4 regions of the Vibrio sp. 1401 genome follow, and region 4 is predicted to be linked to each of the others. Evidence: predicted binding sites of a transcription regulator. Region 4 holds the regulator's gene; each other region holds the start of a gene.
The links. Region 4 encodes PurR, which represses purine synthesis genes. Its sites were predicted from a motif close to TNANGNAAACGTTTNCNTNA; they were not measured.
Positions count from the first base shown of each region.

Region 1: pckA (phosphoenolpyruvate carboxykinase (ATP)) is a predicted target of PurR. The motif match lies at 3,965-3,984, and genes of this name have one in related genera.
Region 2: purM (phosphoribosylformylglycinamidine cyclo-ligase) is a predicted target of PurR. The motif match lies at 2,511-2,530, and genes of this name have one in related genera.
Region 3: R7Z77_RS01745 (phosphoribosylaminoimidazolesuccinocarboxamide synthase) is a predicted target of PurR. The motif match lies at 3,614-3,633, and genes of this name have one in related genera.

Region 1 covers NZ_JAWOWF010000032.1:24,502-29,805, reverse strand. Annotated here, with positions in the region: gene R7Z77_RS16060 (AsmA family protein) at 1-1,973, opposite strand, end outside; gene pckA (phosphoenolpyruvate carboxykinase (ATP)) at 2,164-3,792, opposite strand; gene hslO (Hsp33 family molecular chaperone HslO) at 4,129-5,004, opposite strand; gene hslR (ribosome-associated heat shock protein Hsp15) at 5,036-5,304, opposite strand, start outside.
Region 2 covers NZ_JAWOWF010000030.1:16,577-21,880, forward strand. Annotated here, with positions in the region: gene R7Z77_RS15450 (DUF2066 domain-containing protein) at 1-52, opposite strand, end outside; gene R7Z77_RS15455 (uracil-xanthine permease family protein) at 418-1,671, shown strand; gene upp (uracil phosphoribosyltransferase) at 1,788-2,414, opposite strand; gene purM (phosphoribosylformylglycinamidine cyclo-ligase) at 2,594-3,634, shown strand; gene purN (phosphoribosylglycinamide formyltransferase) at 3,786-4,442, shown strand; gene R7Z77_RS15475 (class II glutamine amidotransferase) at 4,832-5,304, opposite strand, start outside.
Region 3 covers NZ_JAWOWF010000002.1:91,673-96,976, reverse strand. Annotated here, with positions in the region: gene R7Z77_RS01755 (hypothetical protein) at 1-312, shown strand, start outside; gene R7Z77_RS01750 (alkaline phosphatase D family protein) at 642-2,315, shown strand; gene R7Z77_RS01745 (phosphoribosylaminoimidazolesuccinocarboxamide synthase) at 2,394-3,497, opposite strand; gene R7Z77_RS01740 (SulA-like leucine-rich domain-containing protein) at 3,701-4,093, opposite strand; gene R7Z77_RS01735 (hypothetical protein) at 4,505-4,687, opposite strand; gene R7Z77_RS01730 (J domain-containing protein) at 4,865-5,304, opposite strand, start outside.
Region 4 covers NZ_JAWOWF010000013.1:50,978-56,281, reverse strand. Annotated here, with positions in the region: gene elyC (envelope biogenesis factor ElyC) at 1-202, shown strand, start outside; gene torR (two-component system response regulator TorR) at 275-985, opposite strand; gene torD (molecular chaperone TorD) at 1,252-1,899, shown strand; gene purR (HTH-type transcriptional repressor PurR) at 2,368-3,372, shown strand; cyclic di-GMP riboswitch class I at 3,660-3,749, shown strand; gene R7Z77_RS09135 (TfoX/Sxy family DNA transformation protein) at 3,866-4,456, shown strand; gene R7Z77_RS09130 (TVP38/TMEM64 family protein) at 4,571-5,257, shown strand; gene R7Z77_RS09125 (DUF2007 domain-containing protein) at 5,278-5,304, shown strand, end outside.

The sequences.
Region 1 (5,304 bases), on a different contig from region 4:
TCTTGAGTCTCCAAATTGATGTTATCAATTACGATTGGCTGCTCGATGGAAGGTTCATTTTTCTGTGGAGTCTCAATATCAGTAGGCTCGGCCAGTTTTGATGCGTTCACGCACTCATTACGGTGGGTTTCGCCACTTAGTAGATCGCCTTCAATGTTTCCGCACGACTCTTCCAATTGATAAGTAATGCCACTTAGCGGGTTGTTGGCCATATCAAATGTTCCCCAAACCTTACCACTTATGGCTTTTCCTGAAATTGTGACCGGCTTTATGGCAACTTCCCCTCGTTGCGCGCTTAAACGCAGTGGACTTAAGGTAATGGCTTTGAGCGAATGATCCGCTTGGGACTTCAAGCGGGGATCTCGGAGATTGGCTTCCACTTCACCCGATAAGCTGTAGACCAGCATGTTGCGATCACCTGATAACCCTTGTAGATCGAGGCTGAGATCGGAAAAACCATCAATAGCCAGTGTGTCGGGTAAAAAATAATCGTGGAAGAGCGATAAGGGAATACCATCAGCATTGACGTTGAGCGCCCAAGGTTGGCTCGGGGTACTCAAATCTATTTGTCCGATGCCTTCTACGTAGCCTTGCTCGAGTGGCGCAAAAAGGCGAGTCAATTGCCAAAAGCCATCTTTGCTTTGCATGGCAAGTGCTGCGTGAGACGTGAGTATTTGGTCATAGCTAGCGTTGACAACGCTGACTTCCAATTCGCCTTGCCAAAGGCCCCAACGTTGAGCCGACTGTTTAATATCAAGCTGTTGCCCTTCGATATTTAAACCGGAAAGTTGCCAATAAGGTTCGTGAGATAGCTGGATAATTTGGCTGCGCTCAATGTCGAGTCGTTCGATTGCAACATGCTCTAACTCGCTGGTGGCGGCGTGCCACCAATTTAGGTTGTCTTCTGGCTGTGTTGCCCACTTGAGGCCTTGAATAGAGGCTTCTTTGAGCTTCCATTGTGTTGGCGTGAACAATCCAGAAACTTGCACTCGACCTTGCTGCCAATCTAAGCTGAGCTCGTTGAGCTGGATTACTCCTGGCTCGATAGCGGCACTCAAACGTGGCTCTATTGCGGTTTGCTGCTGGAATCGAACGCTATCCGCCTGCAATGACACTTGAGCTTTTGTCTTCCAGAGAGACAGTGGCAGTGGCAGTGTGGCGTTTTCCACAGAAAGATCCAAGTTCTGCCAGTGCCAGTCGCCCCATTCAATATCGGCGTTAAGCAAATCTAAGCTATTAATATGATTAATGCTAAATGGTAGATCGTGCCAAGGTTTTGCAAGCAGTGATTGGCGCTGCGTATTACTCAGTTTCAGCTTGTTGATGGTCACATTTACTAAAGACCAGCCTTGAGGATACTGCTCCCCTTGCCCAGATATTTGACTGTTACGCCAGTTAAAAGAGGTGCCATAAAGCGTACTGTCTTGCGGTTTGTAGTCTATATCGACTAAGAGTTGATTAAAGGCTTCGCCATTCCAATAGATTTGGTCAGCTGCAAGTTGAACTTCGCCATATGGTATTAATTGACCATTCCATTGTGGTGATTGAATTTGAAGGTCAATGCCATTGGCAGAGAACTGCTCGTCGGCGTAATCAATATTTTTGAGCGCGATTTGATGGAATAATACGTTCTCTAAAGCTGGGAGCTTTGGTGCGCCATACTGCAAGCTCATACCATCAATCAATAAACTATCAACGATCCATTTACCATCGCGATAAACATCGGGATTCATCCATAAATCGACTTGCTCGATGTAAGACGCATCGTCTCCGCTGGTGTTCACGCGTTGTAAAGTTAGGTGATAGGGAAAGTCATAACGCACGCTTCCGGCCCGGAAGGGAAGAGAAAAGGTGTTTGACAGCAAGCGCCAGGTTGCGTCCGCGTAAGATGTTGTTAGCAGCGCAATCGTAGCAGCTGGAATGGCAACTAAGATAACCAGTAACAGAAGTAGAACTCGACGCGCTGTTTTCATCTTTGCTAGAACCTACGTGTGTTATGAAATAAAACTAGATAGGCTTTAGCTTGTATCAATATTCTGTGGTATTCAATAAAAAGCCCCTCAAAAGAGGGGCTTGAAGCAATTTTTGTAACTTGGCCTACGTAAAGGTGATAAGTTAATGCCAACTTTTCACTGCGTTTACGCGACGTCGCGGTTACTCGATTTAATCAATCTGAGGACCAGCCGCAACCAGAGATTTACCTTCAGCGTTGTCTGTGTACTTATCAAAGTTATTGATAAAGCGCGCTGCTAAATCTTTCGCTTTGCTTTCCCACTGAAGTGGGTCAACGTACGTGTCGCGAGGGTCTAGAATGCTTGGATCCACACCTGGTAGTGACGTTGGTACTTCAAGGTTGAAGATTGGAATGTGCTTAGTTGGTGCTTCTTCAATCGAACCATCAAGAATGGCATCAATAATTCCGCGTGTATCTTGAATAGAGATACGTTTGCCAGTGCCGTTCCAACCAGTATTCACTAGGTAAGCCTCAGCGCCCGCTGCTTCCATGCGTTTTACCAGTACTTCCGCGTATTTTGTTGGGTGGAGCGTTAGGAACGCCGCGCCGAAACAAGCAGAGAAAGTTGGTGTTGGCTCAGTAATACCGCGCTCTGTTCCCGCTAGTTTGGCGGTAAAGCCTGATAGGAAGTGGTACTTAGTTTGCTCAGGTGTCAATTTAGATACTGGAGGCAGTACGCCAAATGCGTCGGCTGATAGGAAGATCACTTTATTCGCGTGACCGCCTTTTGATACTGGCTTAACGATATTATCGATATGGTAGATAGGGTAAGAAACACGTGTGTTTTCTGTTTTCGAACCATCATCAAAGTCGATAGAGCCATCGCCACGTACTGTTACGTTTTCTAGCAGTGCATCACGACGAATTGCGTTGTAGATGTCCGGCTCCGCTTCTTTCGAAAGTTTGATGGTTTTTGCGTAACAACCACCTTCGAAGTTGAAGACACCGTCATCATCCCAGCCGTGCTCATCATCACCAATTAGCGCACGTTTAGGATCAGTCGACAGGGTCGTTTTACCCGTACCAGATAGACCGAAGAATACCGCTACATCGCCATCTTTGCCCATGTTAGCGCTACAGTGCATTGATGCGATGTCTTTTAGTGGAAGGAAGTAGTTCATCATGGCGAACATACCTTTCTTCATTTCACCGCCGTACCAAGTACCACCGATAAGTTGCATGCGCTCAGTTAGGTTAAATACGGTGAAGTTTTCTGAGTTCAGGCCTTGCTCTTCCCATTTTGGATTAGTGCATTTTGCGCCATTCATTACTACGAAGTCTGGTTCAAATGTCGCTAACTCTTCTTCTGTCGGGCGAATAAACATGTTTTTAACGAAGTGCGCTTGCCATGCGACTTCTGTGATAACACGAATGCTCAAACGTGTATCTGGGTTTGCACCACAGTAACCGTCAACAACAAACAAGCGTTTGTTAGAAAGCTGGTTTGTGACCAGTTCTTTTAGCTCGTCCCACACTTCAGGAGTGATTGGCTTGTTATCATTTTTCACTTGATCAGACGTCCACCACATATGTTCTTCTGTCGTAGCGTCTTTGACGATGTATTTATCTTTTGGTGAGCGACCAGTAAAGATGCCAGTGTCAACGGCAACCGCACCTAGTTCAGTAACCACGCCGCGCTCATAACCGGTTAGGTTTTCACGCGTTTCTTCCTCAAACAACATTTCGTAGCTTGGGTTGCGAATAACCTCTTTTACGTTATGCAGTCCGTGCTTGGTTAGATCAAGTGTTGCAGCCTTAGTATGTTCCATAACGGTCATAGGTGCTCCTTATAAGGATTTTGTAGGGATTTTGTAAGAATGTTTTAATTTTAATCTGCTCACCATGCTAGCAACGGGGCGGGGAGAAAACAGGGAGATAGCTCAAAATTTGCCCATGATTTCAATAAGGTTTTAGGTAACCCGTCACATATTGGTGGGAATAGTCTATCGTGCACGCAATCCTTTGCGCTAGGGCAAAATCATTATTAATTGTTTAAAATTAAGCAGTTGTTTTATTACGCTTGAGGCTAGTTATTACGAGGGGTTGATCACAAAAAGGCCAGCATTAAGCTGGCCTTTTGTAGGGTAAATTACGTGCTTGATAAGCTATGTAAATTAATGCAGGGTTTTCTTGTCCGTAGAAGCTTGTGCATACAGTTCAGTGACTTCAGATTCGTCGAACGTATAAGTTGTGCCACAGTAATCACAATGTAAAGAAACTGATCCAACTTCTGCCAAAATGTCATAAATTTCAGCTTTCTCAACGGTGATGATTGCTGCACCGCTACGCTCACGAGAACAGCCACAATGGAACTCGACAGGTTGCGGCTCGTACAGACGTACTTTGTCTTGGTTATATAGTCGATACAATAACTCGTTCGCTTCTAAACCAAACAATTCTTCATCTTTTACTGTGTCAGTGAGCTGCTCTAGATGTTCGAAGTCATCTGGAGAGCCAGTGCCGTCAGGGATCACTTGAATCAACATACCTGCTGCGTGTGCTTTGCCTTCATGCTCACCAGTGCGGATCCATAGGCGCGTTTTTAACTGCTCTGAGTTTGCAAAGTAGCCTTCTAGCACTTCTGCTAAAGTGTCACCTTCTAATCCAACGACGCCTTGGTAACGCTCGCCGTTTTTCGGTTCGATGGTGATCACAAGGTAGCCCTTACCCATTAGATCGTGAATGTTTGCGTCATCGGCAACATCGCCTTCCCAGCGAGCTACGCCACGAACACGTTGGTTATGGTCACCGTTGATAACGGCAAGAGACACAGGACCGTCGCCTTGCAGCTGGATGGTGATCGAACCTTCGAACTTAAGAGTGGCAGTTAAAAGAGTAGTTGAAACGAGTAGCTCACCCAGCAGTTTCTCTATTGCTGCCGGATATTCCTTGCTGGAGATAACACGTTGGTACGCTTCATCCAATTGTACCAACTCGCCACGTACTGAAAGATCTTCGAATAGGTAGCGGTTTAAAACATTATTTGCCATGGAGTGCTTTCCTCGTTGGTAATTCCGGCTTTTATTGGTGTTTGAACTTAATGATGTCTCGGCGCTGCTTTTTATCTGGGCGGCGTTCCGGACTTGGGTTGTGGGCATTAAGCTTACGTTGAGTCGCGTGTTCCTCACGTTTCGCGATACTCTCATTGGTTTCGCGATATAAGGTTTGTGCGATGGGAGCGCCTCGGCGTTGATCTGAGATTTGTTCGATGATCACGATTTTTTCTTCGTTGCCTTGACGAAGTCTGACTTCAGCGCCCACTTCAACGATTTTACTCGGCTTGCTTCGTT
Region 2 (5,304 bases), on a different contig from region 4:
CATATACTGGTAGGGACAACCAACCTATCAGTAAGAGAGCTAAATAGCGCATAGTTTTTATAATCCTCTGAACAAGAACCCGAATAATAAGCAACTATCAAATCTTGAGCAAGGTAAGTACTGAGTAAATTGTCTGTATTATGACCAGCTTTGTTAACTCGGGCCTCAACCAGCACTTCAGTGCTATTTTTTATAATAAACTCATTGCTTATTAAGCTATCTCAACAAGTTAGGCTATCCATTTTTCATCTTCACGCAAGACACGTAAAAGAGGACAATTTGCAAGCAAGCAACTCTCAAAAGTGCTATTTATGGGAAAAATTCAATCGAAAGTTTGATCTATGCAACATTGCAAACGATTGCAGGATGATAGTATTCGCCGGATTTGTCTGCGTATCTTGAAAATAGGGAATTATTATGAAAAACGCGTTACAAGGCGCTCAAATGCTCTTTGTCGCTTTTGGTGCTTTGGTGCTTGTGCCGCTCCTAACTGGCCTTGATCCAAACGTAGCCCTCTTTGGTGCCGGTGTCGGTACCCTCCTCTTCCAATTAATGACTAAACGTTCTGTTCCCATCTTCCTTGCCTCTTCTTTTGCGTTTATTGCTCCTATTATGTTCGGTATCCAAACTTGGGGTATCGGTGCAACGATGGGCGGCTTGATGGCAGCTGGCTTAGTTTATGTGGCTCTAGGGGCGATGATCAAAGTGCGTGGTGTTGGATTTATCCATAAAATTCTCCCGCCCGTTGTCGTTGGCCCTGTGATCATGGTTATCGGCCTTGGCCTTGCCCCAACAGCAGTGAACATGGCGGTAGGTAAAACTGGTGATGGAGCTGCACAGCTAGTTAATGGTGATGCTGCGATCATTATCTCGGCGGTCTCACTGCTCACAACCATTGTACTCAGCGTTTTTGCAAAAGGCTTTTTGAAGCTCGTTCCTATTGTTGGTGGTATTCTTGCTGGTTACTCTGTTTCTCTATTCTACGGGGTGGTTGATTTCACTCCCGTAGAACAAGCGGCTTGGCTAGCCATGCCAAACTTCACCGCGCCAGAGTTCAATATCAACGCAATTTTGTTCATGATTCCTGTCGCTATCGCACCTGCGGTTGAGCACGTAGGTGACATGCTTGCTATCTCAAACGTTACAGGAAAAAACTACCTGAAAAAACCAGGCCTTCACCGCACAATCGCAGGTGACGGGGTGGCAACTATCGCAGCTTCGATGGTGGGTGCTCCACCAAACACCACTTACAGTGAAGTAACAGGAGCGGTAATGCTAACCAAAGCATTTAACCCTGTGATCATGACTTGGGCAGCAATCACCGCAATCGTACTTGCATTGGTAGGTAAGCTAGGTGCGGTTCTTCAAACGATTCCAGTTCCTGTCATGGGCGGCATCATGATTCTGCTGTTCGGCTCTATCGCAACGGTAGGCCTCAACACACTGATCAAGAATAACGTTGATTTACATAAGTCTCGTAATCTAGTGATTGTTGCCGTAACCCTTGTGTTTGGCATTGGTGGTATGGCCTTCGGTATTGGTGAGTTCAGTCTACAAGGTGTGAGTCTATGCGGTATCGTGGCAATTATTCTTAACCTTGTGCTACCAAACGATTTAGGTGAAAACCACGTTGTAGATAACGCACAAATGGAAGAAGAAAGCGCGAAATAGTACGTCTGCGCCGCTTTATTAGGTGGCGTGTCTTACTTTTCTCCTCTTGTAGATACAAAAAAGGCTTGGTTTTCACCAAGCCTTTTTCTGTTCAGTCATAGTAATACATCAAAGAATTACTTAGTACCGAAGATCTTATCACCTGCATCGCCTAGACCCGGAACGATGTAGCCTTTGTCATTAAGCTTCTCATCGATTGCCGCAGTGTATAGCTCAACATCTGGGTGTGCTTTTTCTAGCGCTTCAATACCTTCTGGTGCAGCAACAAGTACCAGCACTTTGATTTGGTTACAACCTTTCTCTTTTAGGAGATCGATAGTAGCAATCATAGAACCACCTGTTGCAAGCATTGGGTCAACAACAAGCGCAATACGCTCCTCGATGTTTGAAGCAAGCTTGTTGAAGTAAGGAACTGGCTCAAGCGTTTCTTCATCACGGTAAATACCCACAACACTGATACGTGCGCTTGGCATGTGCTCAAGAACTCCATCCATCATGCCTAGACCTGCACGTAGGATTGGCACTACGGTTACTTTTTTACCTTTAATCTGGTCTACTTCTACCGGACCGTTCCAACCATCAATGGTCACTTTTTCTGTTTCAAAGTCTGACGTTGCTTCGTAAGTAAGTAGGCTACCGACCTCAGTCGCTAACTCACGAAAACGTTTTGTGCTGATGTCACCTTCTCTCATTAGACCAATTTTATGTTTTACTAGAGGGTGCTTTACTTCAACAACTTTCATGTCCATCTCCGGCTATAGTTGGCAATATTTAAACAAACCTTCAGATTATACATGATTTTCACAGGGATATCAGGATAAATCACTAAAGAAAAAAACAGACGCAAACGTTTGCTATCTATGTTTAAGCACTGTTAGAATAGCGCCGTTTTCATATCCAACTTAATACCGAGGACTTCCCTGTGAGTGGTAACAACTCTTCTCTTAGCTATAAAGACGCTGGTGTAGATATTGATGCAGGCAACGCGCTTGTGGATCGTATTAAGGGTGCGGTAAAACGTACTCGTCGCCCTGAAGTTATGGGTGGTATCGGTGGTTTTGGCGCGCTATGCGAATTGCCAACTAAATACAAACAACCTGTACTGGTTTCTGGTACTGATGGCGTTGGCACAAAACTTCGCCTAGCACTGGATATGAACAAGCACGACACGATTGGCATCGACCTAGTGGCAATGTGTGTAAATGATCTTATCGTGCAAGGCGCAGAGCCACTGTTTTTCCTAGATTACTACGCAACAGGCAAACTAGACGTTGATACCGCAGCGGATGTTGTTTCAGGTATCGCAGAAGGGTGTGTTCAAGCAGGTTGTGCCCTAATTGGTGGCGAAACTGCGGAGATGCCGGGCATGTATGAAGGCGAAGACTACGACGTAGCTGGTTTCTGTGTTGGCGTAGTAGAAAAAGAAGACGTGATTGACGGCACGAAAGTCGCTGCTGGTGATGCACTTATCGCTGTTGGCTCAAGCGGCCCACACTCAAACGGTTACTCCCTTATCCGTAAGATCCTAGAAGTATCTGGTGCAGATAAGAGCGAAGAGCTAGCAGGCCGCACTATTGGTGAGCACCTACTAGAACCAACAAAAATTTACATCAAGTCAGCACTTAAGATGATTGAGAAACACGACATCCATGCGATTTCTCATATCACTGGTGGTGGTTTCTGGGAAAACATCCCACGCGTACTGCCTGAAGGCACGAAAGCAGTTATCGATGGTAACAGTTGGGAATGGCCAGTTATCTTCAAGTGGCTACAAGAGAAAGGCAACGTCGACACACACGAAATGTACCGCACATTCAACTGTGGTGTAGGTCTAATCGTCGCACTACGGAAAGACCAGGCAGACGCAGCAGTTGCTCTTCTTAAAGAAGAAGGCGAAAACGCGTGGGTGATTGGTCAAATCGCACAAGCAGACGCGAACGAAGAGCAAGTTGAAATCCAATAATTTGCAAATCGAGCTCAAAAGATAAGAAGAATGAGGACACTAGATGACTAGGTCCTCATTTTGCTATCTAGAACACTAAAAACCATTCTATTAGTAGGTAGTTTAGAAGCTACATAACTCCAACCTACAATACCAAGGCGCTCTCGACATCATGAAAAACCATACCCTAAAAAACTTTGTGGTCCTCATCTCGGGTAACGGAAGTAACCTGCAAGCTATCTTGGAAGCTTGCGAAGACAGCATGCCAAACGCACGAGTGGCAGCCGTGTTCTCTAACAAAGCAGATGCTTTTGGTTTAGAACGTGCAAAAAAGTTTGATGTAGACGGTCACTTTGTCGACCCTAAAGCATTCAGCTCGCGTGAAAGCTTTGATGCAGAGCTAATGAGTCAAATAGATGAATACCAACCAGACGTGATTATTCTTGCTGGTTACATGCGCATTCTGAGCAGCGCATTTGTTTCTCATTACATGGGTAAGATGATCAATATCCACCCTTCTCTTCTACCAAAATATCCTGGGCTACACACACACCAGAGAGCAATTGATGCTGGCGATAAAGAACATGGTACGAGTGTGCACTTTGTAACGGAAGAGCTTGATGGTGGCCCTGTCATACTGCAAGCAAAAGTTCCTGTGTTCGAAGACGATGATGCTAGTGTACTTGCGGCACGTGTTCAGGCGCAGGAGCACCGAATCTACCCTATGGTGGCTAAGTGGCTGGTAGACGAGCGGTTGATCATGAAGGATGGTAAAGCCTATTTAGATGGCGCAGAGCTTGGCGTACATGGGTACGCCTCAGATGAGTAGCCCTGAATAATAAACTCCAGGCACAAAAGAGCAGCCTGAGGGCTGCTCTTGGTTGTTTTAATACTTATAAACTTGATTCAAGAAAACCATGGTGAGACTAGAAACCTAAAACCCAACATTCTAAAAAATCCCATAACCACTTGAGTAACATAACACTCGGAAAGTAGATTCTGAATCTGGTTCGTTCTTCACCGTTCAGACTGACGAGGTGTTTTATGAGAAATTTCTATCAGTTACGTCTTTACAGCAAGCCTTAGCGAGACTAGGACTCTACTACCAGCACTCTAGAAAGTAAGAATGCTCATCCGTATCCGCCCTCGGTTTAAAACGCATAAAAATAAAGCTCGCGATTAAGCGAGCTTTATTTTTATATTCAGAGTAAGAGACCATCACTCTAACGGTTCGGTTGGCGCTTGATTGCCCGGCTTAGCCGCCGAAAACGGCACATTTACCAGTTCAGAGGCATTATTTTTGACTAGTTCACCTAGGTGAAACAAGCCGTATTCGCCAGGTTTCATACGCTGCCAAGCTTCGTTGCCCGTCAAAGGTTGAGTTGCGATCACAGAAACGATGTCATGTGGCGTGGTTTCTTCTTGGAAGTTAATTTCCACATCTTCATCAAGCAAAGCAGCTTTTCCAAACGGTGCGCGTCTTGTGATCCAATACAAATGATTGGTGCAATACGTCATTACATACTCACCATCACTCAGAAGCATGTTAAATACACCCTTCTCTCTTAGCTCATCACAACATTTAGCAACATATAAAAATACCGACTCCATATCCTTTGGTGGCTCAGGATATCGATCTTCCATTTGCTTCAATAACCAGCAAAATGCCAGTTCACTATCTGTTTCACCGA
Region 3 (5,304 bases), on a different contig from region 4:
AAAAAATGGACCTTTTTAGAGGCATTTGCCACCATCGCGCCTATTTTCGGTTTGATGTGGAAACAGAACATTGCGGAATTGCGCAAGCCTGAAGATCGGTTGTGGGATGCCGCATTAAAATCGATGTCTTCTCGTAAAAGTGATGAATCCAATTTGGTCCGCTTAACCCAGCTAGCTAAACATGAAGGGATCAATGAATTGCGAGTCGTTATGCCATATTCGCTCGATGTTCAGCAAATCGAGTACATAGAATCTCGCAGTCAGTTGAAGGTGGATACGTCAGAACAAGATGTCCTTAACATCAAGTTTTAGGCTGAGCATTTCCACTTCATCGATGTACCACTTAACAATAGTGCAATGAAAAGCGACCTCAAAGTAGGTCGCTTTTTTATTTTGAGGTTTTTGTCACAGGTCTTGGAAGTGTGATGAATATAGAGTATTTGCACTTAAATTAACAAAAATGTAACGTTTGGAAATGCAATTGTCATAACTAGCTTCTAACTTTGTGCTTTTAGGACAAATTACCGACTAAGTGGTTGGTACTGTAAGTTCGAATTAACGTCCCTTATTGGCACACAAGGATGATTGAGTCACCACGTCATTTGGGCATAAAAACAAACACAATAAGAAAGGAAGTCAATATGTCTTTGTCTCGTCGAGACTTTATGAAAGCTGCCTCTTCAACGGCGATTGTTACCGGGCTGGTGGGCTGTGGTAGCGATGCTAGTGAATCTGTTGCGGTTACCTTTGAGCACGGAGTGGCGAGTGGAGATCCTACTCAAACACAAGTAATCATTTGGACTCGTGTTACAACCTCAGCGAGCTACGCAGATGTAAGCTGGCAAGTTTCATCTAACGAAAATTTTACTGATATCGTGCAAAGTGGCACTTTTGCCACAGACACGAGCCGAGATTTCACGGTAAAAGTTGATGTTCAAAACCTCAACGCAAATTCTCGCTACTACTATCGATTCATGGTTGGAGATGTCACTAGCGAAGTCGGGCAAACTCAAACATTACCAGAGGGTGGTGTAGAAAAGGCATCCATGGCCGTTGTTTCTTGCGCAAACTATCCTGCTGGTTATTTCCATGTGTATCGAGAGATCTTAAATCAACATGAGCAAGAACCGTTTGATGTGGTACTTCATCTCGGTGATTACATTTATGAGTATGGGGCTGGTGGCTACGCTAGTGAAGATGCTGAGGCACTAGGGCGAGAGCCAAGCAAAGGCACTGAATGCATTACCTTAGATGATTACCGAAAACGGTATGCGCAATATCGCCAAGATGCTGATCTGCAAGCGTTACATGCGAGCCTACCAATGATTGCAGTCTGGGATGACCATGAGCTTGCAAATGATAGTTGGAAAAATGGTGCGGAAAACCATCAAGAAGAGGAAGGCCGCTTTAATGATCGTCGTGCAGCTGCGGCTGCCGCGTGGACAGAATGGTTGCCCGTTCGTGAAAACACTTTCTCAAACATGCTGATTTACCGTCAGTTTTCGTTTGGAAGTTTAGTCAATTTGATGATGCTCGACACGCGACTTGTGGGGCGTGATAAACCGTTGGATTATTTCTCGTTCAGCTCACCAACGATGGAAGCTATTGGCGGTTTAGTTGCCCAGTCGCGCAGTCAAGACCGAGAGCTGTTAGGCGGTGACCAACTCGCTTGGCTGATGGATGCGTTCAGTACGCACGACGCAACTTGGAATGTGCTAGGGCAACAAGTGTTAATGTCTCGTATGGAGTTGCCAAGTTCGGTTATGACCGCGATGTTTCAATTGTTTACTGCCACTGAAGAACAAAAAACAGAGGCGTTATTAGCGGTAAACTCTGCGATTACGGGTTATCTCTCTGACCCAAGTTTAGATACCATTGCTTTGCCATATAACCTAGATGCATGGGATGGTTACTACGTTGAGCGAGAGAACGTTTATCAACTGGCCAAAGCCAGCAGTGGTAACTTTGTCTGTTTGGCAGGAGATACGCACAATGCATGGGCAAGTGAGCTTAAAGACGTATCTAAGCATCCTATCGGGGTAGAGTTTGCGACTAGCTCTGTGAGTTCCCCTGGGTTAGAAGCCTACCTCGCGTTAGACCCTGTTGCGATCACTCAAATGGAATACACGCTGCCGCACTTAGTGTCAGAATTACAGTGGGCAGACATCAAACAGCGTGGCTTTATGCGCGTTACTTTTACGCCCGACAAGGCAGAGGCGACCTGGTATTTCGTATCAACGATTAAAGACAAAACATATCAGGTGACGACCAAGTCAGCCTCTACAACAGATGGCACTACGTTAAATATCGGCTAAACTGAGCCTAATACGAAAAAAGTCCGCAAGCTAGTGCGGACTTTTTATTGGAAAGCATTTAGCAATCTAGCGACAGTGCTAGTCAATCAATCCGTATTCTTTGCTCAGAACTTCGATGATTTCCGCTTTCGGATTCTCACTCAAATGAATCGGCTTGCCTGTAATCTTCTCGGCAATACCAATGTAGGTGCTCGAAATCGCCATCAAAGATTCGACGGGTAAAGCATTATCACGAGCGAGTGCTTCACGCTCTGGCATACGTTCTTTATTTAGCAAGATATCTGGGTCAGGGAAGTGGTTAAGTAGGAACTGGCGGAAACCTTCTTTTGAGTTCTCTACGATGTGACCTGCTTGGTACTCTTTAGCATCCCATATACGAGACGAGTCTGGTGTACCCACTTCATCCATGTAAATCAGCTTTTCATTGCCAGCAGCATCATGAACATAACCAAATTCGAATTTGGTATCGACAAAGATTTGGTCGATTTCTTCTAACGCTTGGCTTATAACGTTAAAGCCTTCTTTCAGCAATTTTTCGTAGAGTGCGATATCGTCAGCGCTTGAGAAGTTAAATGCTTCGTAGTTGTCTACGATGTTTTGACGAGTAATATTTACGTCATCCGCTTCTGGCACACCGGGAATGCCTTTTAGAATGCCTTTTGTGGATGGGGTCATTAGCAACTCTGGCAGTGCTTTGTCTTTTCCTAACCCTTCAGGAAGTTGGATTCCACAAAACTCGCGCTCGCCATTTGCGTAAGCGCGCCACATCGAACCCGTGATGTATTTGCGGCAGATGGCTTCGATTTTTACCGGTTTGGCTTTTTGTACAATCCAAACAAAAGGGTGAGGAATGTCTAGAATATGGCTATCTGCTAAGCCATTTTCTTTGAACAGTTTGAACCAGTGATTAGAAATCGCATTAAGCGCAGCCCCTTTACCCGGGACACCATTAAGACCACCTTCAGCATGCCAAATACAATCGAATGCAGAGATTCGGTCGCTAATTACCATGATAGCCAAAGGCGCATCTGGAGCGACATTGTATCCTTTTTCTTTGATCAGTCGGGCGCTGTCTTCTTCAGTTAACCAGTAAACTGAACGAACTTTTCCACTATGAACGGGTTTATGGGTGCGAATTGGCAGGTCGTCATTGACGGCAAGTACTTGATTAGCAAGGCTCATTGCGACATTCCTATCATCTTAATCAAACGTCAGAAAGAGAAGATATTCAGCAAAATGTGGGCGCTGAATAAATCGAATGTGGGCATCATACCAGAACTATTTTAACTCGCCAGAGAAAAAGCAAACGTTTGCCTGTTTTCTTTAATACAAAAAAAGCCCCCTTAAAAAGGAGGCGAGATGCAGGATGGATAACGTCGATCTTGTTAGTGGTACTTATTAACTCTGCCTTCGACGAAAAAGACTTCACACTGATAACGTTGAGCAATATCGCGAAGCATTGATTGATTCATTAGGGCAATCTTGTTCGATGCGACGACAGCGCTAGCGTTACCAGACTGAATAGCTTTAATCACGATTTCCACTTCAGAAAGCTGTTGAGACGGCTTCATCTGAATGATGTTTTTACAGCAAATATTAGAAGCAGTGAGTTGTTCAAAGTCTGGACGAGGGCAGTCTGCTGTAAACAAAATCCATTGTTTCTGCTGCGATAAAACAGCCAGCTTAAATAGAAGCTGATCCGAAACGGCCATGGGCTTAGTTGCTTGTGCTAATACGTTGTAGCGAGAGTATGTATGAGATTGACTTTGTAACTGCATCTTACTGTTCCTTTATACATGCTGTATGCCTATACAGTAGTTTGTTTTGGCGACCTGATCAACAAGTTTCTCAAAAGTTATTTGCGGTTTTTTGAGAAGGAAATAAAAGGATTTTATTTTAAGTAATTGAATTTATTTGTTTATTTTTCATTTCTGATATGTCTAACATCAATTTAAAAATGTGAGGTGAGTAGAAAGTTGGATGAGAGACATACAGGGGTTTACTACTGTATATACAGGTGTTTTTCACGGACAATGGTTTGTATACAGTGGGAGAGGGCTGATAACCGATGCGACGTGCTATGTAAGATAGGAGGGAATACGAGATAGAGATTGGAAATAGGGCTTGGCCGATCAAAAAAGCGCCTTAAAAGGCGCCTTTGAAAATCAGTTCCGTTGATTCCGTCTTGCTTAGCTCGCTCGTTGCAAGCGTTCGCGCATTTGTAATTCGCCTAGGTTAAATAGGCGCACGTCGATTTTCGCCATATCGTAGCAAGCTTTACATGAGTAGTGGTGCTTGCCATCTAAATAATCGTGACGAGTTACAAGGCTAGGTTTTTTACACCAATCACAGGTGCCTTCTTCAGTGAACATTGATTTTCTCCCCACCTAGATTAATTTGAGTCGTTAGGTGTTATTTTGCGCCGGGCATTATGGCATAAAAGCGCGACTTAAGTTAAATGTCTGTTAATTTGTTTGAGAGGGAGATCGATTGCGGCGCTTGATTATATAGGTCTAAAAGCATGCTAGCCAAAGTATCCTGACCTATTTTTACTGTTTTGTAACATTTTGTGAGACGAGCTTAAAGGCATGATTGAGTCGCTTCATTTCTTCTTCACTGCCTCTTGTGTCAGGATGATAAAGCTTTGATAGCTGTCTATAGCGTAGCTTGATTGCTTGTAAATCAGGGATGTGTTGTGGTGTGTAGCCAAACATAGCACACGCGACGCTTAGCTTATGGTTCTCTGCCTGGGTTTTGGATTTCTTAAATTCTTTGAATACTTTCTCTAGCTGGCGTTTCAGTTGCTTGTTCGTAAACTCTAGCTCTTTTATTTTTTTCGCCATTCGTTGATTTTGGCTTTCCTCTTTGGCTTCAAGCGCTTTTCTATTCTGCTTAAGTTTCTTGATTACGAGAAAACTTAAGCCGCTGATGATGAGTATCGCCGCTAGCCAGATCAGCCATAAAAACTGCGAGTGTTCTACTTTGGGGT
Region 4 (5,304 bases):
GTTCAACGCAGCAGGCATTAAACCAATCCCAGCCCCGACCAACTTCTTAGCTATTAGCGAGATAAGTCAACCTTGGGATAAATACTCACCTAAAGCGCGTTACTTAGAACAAACAGAGCTTTATTGGCATGAGTACTTGGGCAGTATTTGGCAAAGGTTGCGTGATACTGTCGGCCAAACACCAATGGTTGAAGCAAACTAGTATTATCTTGAAGCCACAAAAAAGGAGAGCCGAAGCTCTCCTTTTTCTTTTTACGATTGAGTTATGTTCCAACTAGTCACCAGCAAACATATAGCCTTCGCCGTGTACCGTTACAAAAATCTGTGGGTTCTTAGGATCGAACTCCATTTTTGCGCGCATACGTCGAATAAGAACATCAATGGTGCGGTCATTCGGCGCATCCACTCGATGGCTGATCATGTTCAAAATACGCTCACGACTTAACACCTGGTTAGGATAAGACGATAATGCCACCAAAAGTTCATACTCTGCTTTAGTTAGTTTTACTGGCTCACCGTTGCGGCTAAGTGCGCGACGTTGAATGTCGAATGTCCACTCCCCAAAGCGCACAATGTGCTCTTCACTGGTTTCATTCGCTTTCGAGCTGCCACTGCGCGCTGCTGAAATACGCCACAGCAAGTTTTTAACGCGAACTAACAGCTCTCTCAGTTCAAAAGGTTTTGTCACATAATCGTCAGCACCCATTTCTAGGCCTACGATTTTATCAATGCTATCCGTGCGTCCTGTTACTAATATGATACCAATATCCGATTGGCTACGTAACTCACGAGTAAGCATCAGGCCGTCTTCACCAGGCAGGTTAATATCCAGCATGATCAGGTCTACATCGCCCGCTTGCAAAACTTCACGCATTTCTGCGCCACTCTCTGCTTCGCTGACTTGGTAGCCCTCATTTTGGAAATATCCCGCAAGCTTACTACGAGTTACAACATCATCTTCTACGACTAATACGTGATAGCTCATTTACACCACTTTTCTGTCTTCTTATTATCCAAGACGTATTCTATTCATAACTAGTAACATTTCTAGTCATAGATACATTAAAACGCAAGATTTAGCGTTTTTATTGATTCAAAACAAGCTTGCCCATTGCTATTAATAAACGGTCATTTTTGACCATAAAACATAACAATTATAGTTACTGCTATTCATTTTAATTGATTACACTTAGGGGATATCCCTAATTGACTTTGTGATGCATGACTTGAAGCATCATTCAGGAGCCCAAAATGCAAGAAGTGAAAGCTTTTAATGAAAAACGCGCTGAAATTTACTGGTGGTTTTCGAGCTTGTTCGCAAAAGAACTAACAGAGAAAGAATTGGAAGCCTATCACAGTGTTGAAATTCGCAGTTTTCTCGCAGGTTTAGGTGAAAATGAGTCGCTAAAACCAGCCGTTGATAGCCTAGTTGATGCGCTGAATCGGTTACAAGATCGTGAAGATGCACAACTAGAGCTTGCAGCTGACTTTTGTGAACTGTTTTTGAAGACAGAAAAATACGGCGCTCTTCCTTACGCATCCATGTACATTGGTGAATCAGGTTTACTGAATGACAAGCCAGCTGAGGAAATGGAAAAGTTGATGGCTGAATTTGGCGTTCAAGTAGACGAAAACCTAAAGGAACCTGCGGATCACTTAGCCGTTGAGCTCGACTTTCTCGGGAACATGATTATCCGCTCAAACGAGCTTGAACAAGAAAAACACATGGAAGAAGCCTTCGTTAAACAAAACGACTTTATCCAGCAACAATTGATGTCTTGGTTACCTCAGTTTTCAGACAAATGTAAACAATTCGACGAATTTGGATTTTACTCGAGTGTCGCGAAACTATTAGTTGCATTTTGTAAACTAGACAGCGCCTACCTTCTTGGTGAATAATTGCCGCCTATTTTTAGGGAGCCTGCCTATCGGGCTTCCTGTATGCCTGAAAGTGACCAATTGTAAGTAACTTGGGTATAATATTCGTTTGCCTTAACTTAGCGCAAAGACGCTTGGTTATTTAGCAGTCAAAATGTGACTTCAAATACACAAATCTCTTGCTGAAAACATTGCTAGTCAGTTCACATAGGGCTAAAATGTGAGCGCAAACGATTAAATATGATTTATATGTAAACCGCTGAAATATAGCGGTTTTTGTGTTTTCTTAACAGGTTGATGGCAATTTCTCATCAGATAGAAAAAAGATAAAATTCATCGACCGATGCTGCTACGTACCCTTTTGTCGCACTTGGATCAACCGCTGCCGAGACACTTAGCGCCAATTTTATATTGCTAGGTGTGAAACCATTAGAGCATCAGGTACATCCAATACGACATATTTCAGTAGCTCGATACAGGACACCATTTATGGCCACGATAAAAGACGTTGCTCGCTTAGCCGGCGTTTCCACTACGACAGTTTCGCACGTTATCAATAAAACGCGTTTCGTTGCAGAAGCAACGCAAGAAAAAGTAATGAAAGCCGTTGACGAGCTGAATTACGCGCCAAGTGCCGTTGCACGCAGCCTAAAATGCAACTCAACTCGTACGATTGGCATGTTAGTAACTCAATCAACTAACCTATTTTTCTCAGAAGTGATTGATGGCGTTGAGAGCTACTGTTACCGCCAAGGCTATACTCTGATTTTATGTAACACAGGCGGGATTTACGAAAAACAACGCGATTACATTCGTATGCTGGCTGAAAAGCGCGTTGATGGCATCCTAGTGATGTGTTCTGACTTAACCGAAGAACTAAAAGAGATGCTTGACCGTCATGCGGACATTCCTAAAGTGGTCATGGATTGGGGCCCAGAGAGCTCACAAGCAGACAAGATCATGGATAACTCAGAAGAAGGTGGCTACATTGCAACCAAACATCTGATTGACAATGGTCATACGGATATCGCTTGTCTAAGCGGTCATTTTGAAAAGCTTGCTTGCCAAGAGCGCATTGCAGGTTTCCGTCGCGCAATGAGCGAAGCGAACCTAGCTGTAAATGAAGACTGGATCCTTGAAGGTAACTTTGAATGTGATACGGCCGTATTAGTTGCAGATAAAATTACCGCAATGGACAAGCGCCCGACGGCGGTATTCTGTTTTAACGACACAATGGCTCTAGGCCTAATGAGCCGCTTGCAACAAAACGGGATCAAAATTCCTGAAGATATTTCAGTGATCGGCTACGACAACATCGAGCTTGCGGAATACTTCTCTCCACCGCTAACGACTATCCACCAACCTAAACGTCGTGTTGGTAAAAATGCATTCGAAATTCTACTTGAGCGTATCAAAGATAAAGAACACGAAAAACGAATTTTCGAGATGCAACCTGAGCTTGTAATTCGAAATACTGTGAAAAAAATGAACTAAATTTCACTGTATTTAACCGTGTTAAATAAGCGCTCTACAGGGGCGCTTATTTTTTTGGAAAAATTAAGCATTCTCTAATACTTCACACCACTCTAATAACAATTGACTAACGTTAACTCCCTGTTTTATATAAATGTAATATATATTAAGAACTCCTTTTCAAAGGCCAATTTGCACCTTTCCATATGCAAAATAGAGCATTCAATCTATCATTTTTATTGAACCGAAATCACACTTTTAACGCTAAACCGTGATGTTAATTCAATATAAGAAGTATGCTCATTGTGTCACGCACAGGGCAAACCATTCGAAAGAGTGGGACGCAAAGCCTCCGGCCTGAACCATATTACGATATGGAAGGTAGCGGGGTTACCGATGGCAAGTGTGTAAGCAATGACTTTACTCTGTAATGACATTGTTTTTACGCATGTTTGCTACTCTCTCGGACCTGACTTTTGGTGGCGTAATATTAATTACACCGAGATAACAAAACATGGATAAACCGATACTCAAAGACTCTATGAAGCTATTTGAGGCACTTGGTAATATCAAGTCGCGCTCAATGTTTGGTGGCTTCGGACTATTCGCTGATGAAACAATGTTTGCACTAGTGGTAAACAATCAGCTTCATATCAGAGCAGACCAAAAAACTTCATCTGACTTCGAGAAACAAGGGCTAAAGCCTTACGTTTATAAAAAACGTGGCTTTCCAGTCGTTACAAAGTACTACGCTATTTCCAGCGATTTATGGGAATCAAGCGAACGCTTAATCGAAGTAGCGAATCAATCATTGAAAAAGGCAAAGCTTGAGAAAGAACAGCAAGCAAGTACAAAGCCTAACCGTTTGAAAGATTTGCCTAACTTACGACTGGCTACCGAGCGCATGCTAAAAAAAGCCGGCATCGAATCCGTAGAGAAGCTTGAAGAGGAAGGTGCGCTTAACGCCTATAAAGCGATAAGAGATACGCACTCTGCAACCGTCAACATTGAGTTGCTATGGGCACTAGAAGGGGCTATCAACGGCACTCATTGGAGTGTGGTACCTCAAGCTCGCCGAGATGAGTTGATGAACGGCCTCCAATAAAAGTCGGCCTAAAAACTATCTTGTAAAACCGCAGTCTAATCTGCGGTTTTTTTGTGAAATTTTTTCGGTTTTCCTACTGTCTTATTACATATATCCCAAATTGGAATCAAAATTATGAATAAGAAACTGATATTAGGTCTCATCCTACTAGCGGCTATCGTCTTTTTAGGTATTAACTTTGGCCAGTATTTAACCTTAGAGAATGCAAAAGCCCAACAAGAAGCACTAACTACATACATCGATCAGAATTTTGTATTCTCGGCTGCGATTTACTTTTTTACCTACATTGCAATTACCGCTTTTTCTATCCCAGGAGCGGCAGTAGTCACCTTACTTGGTGCAGCCTTATTTGGTTTTTGGACAAGCTTGCTACTGGTTTCTTTCGCTAGCACTATGGGGGCAACACTGGCCTTCTTGAGCAGCCGATACTTATTGCGTGACTGGGTACAAAACAAATTCGGAAATAAACTCAACGCAATTAATCAAGGTGTCGAAAAAGACGGAGCTTTTTATCTATTTTCCTTGCGTCTAATCCCTGTATTCCCTTTCTTTCTAATCAACTTACTGATGGGCTTAACGCCGATGTCTGTAGGTAGATTTTATCTCACTAGCCAAATAGGTATGCTGCCAGGCACAGCCGTATATCTGAATGCAGGTACTCAATTAGCAACAATTGAAAGCCTATCGGGCATTGTTTCACCCGCAGTATTAGCGTCTTTTGCGCTATTGGGACTATTTCCAATCATCACTAAATGGGTTATGAATAAAGTAAGGCCGACACCAAGTCAGCAAAACTCGTAATTGGTGAAGTGGGTATTTTGATGAAAATATTTATCGCTAAAAACCCA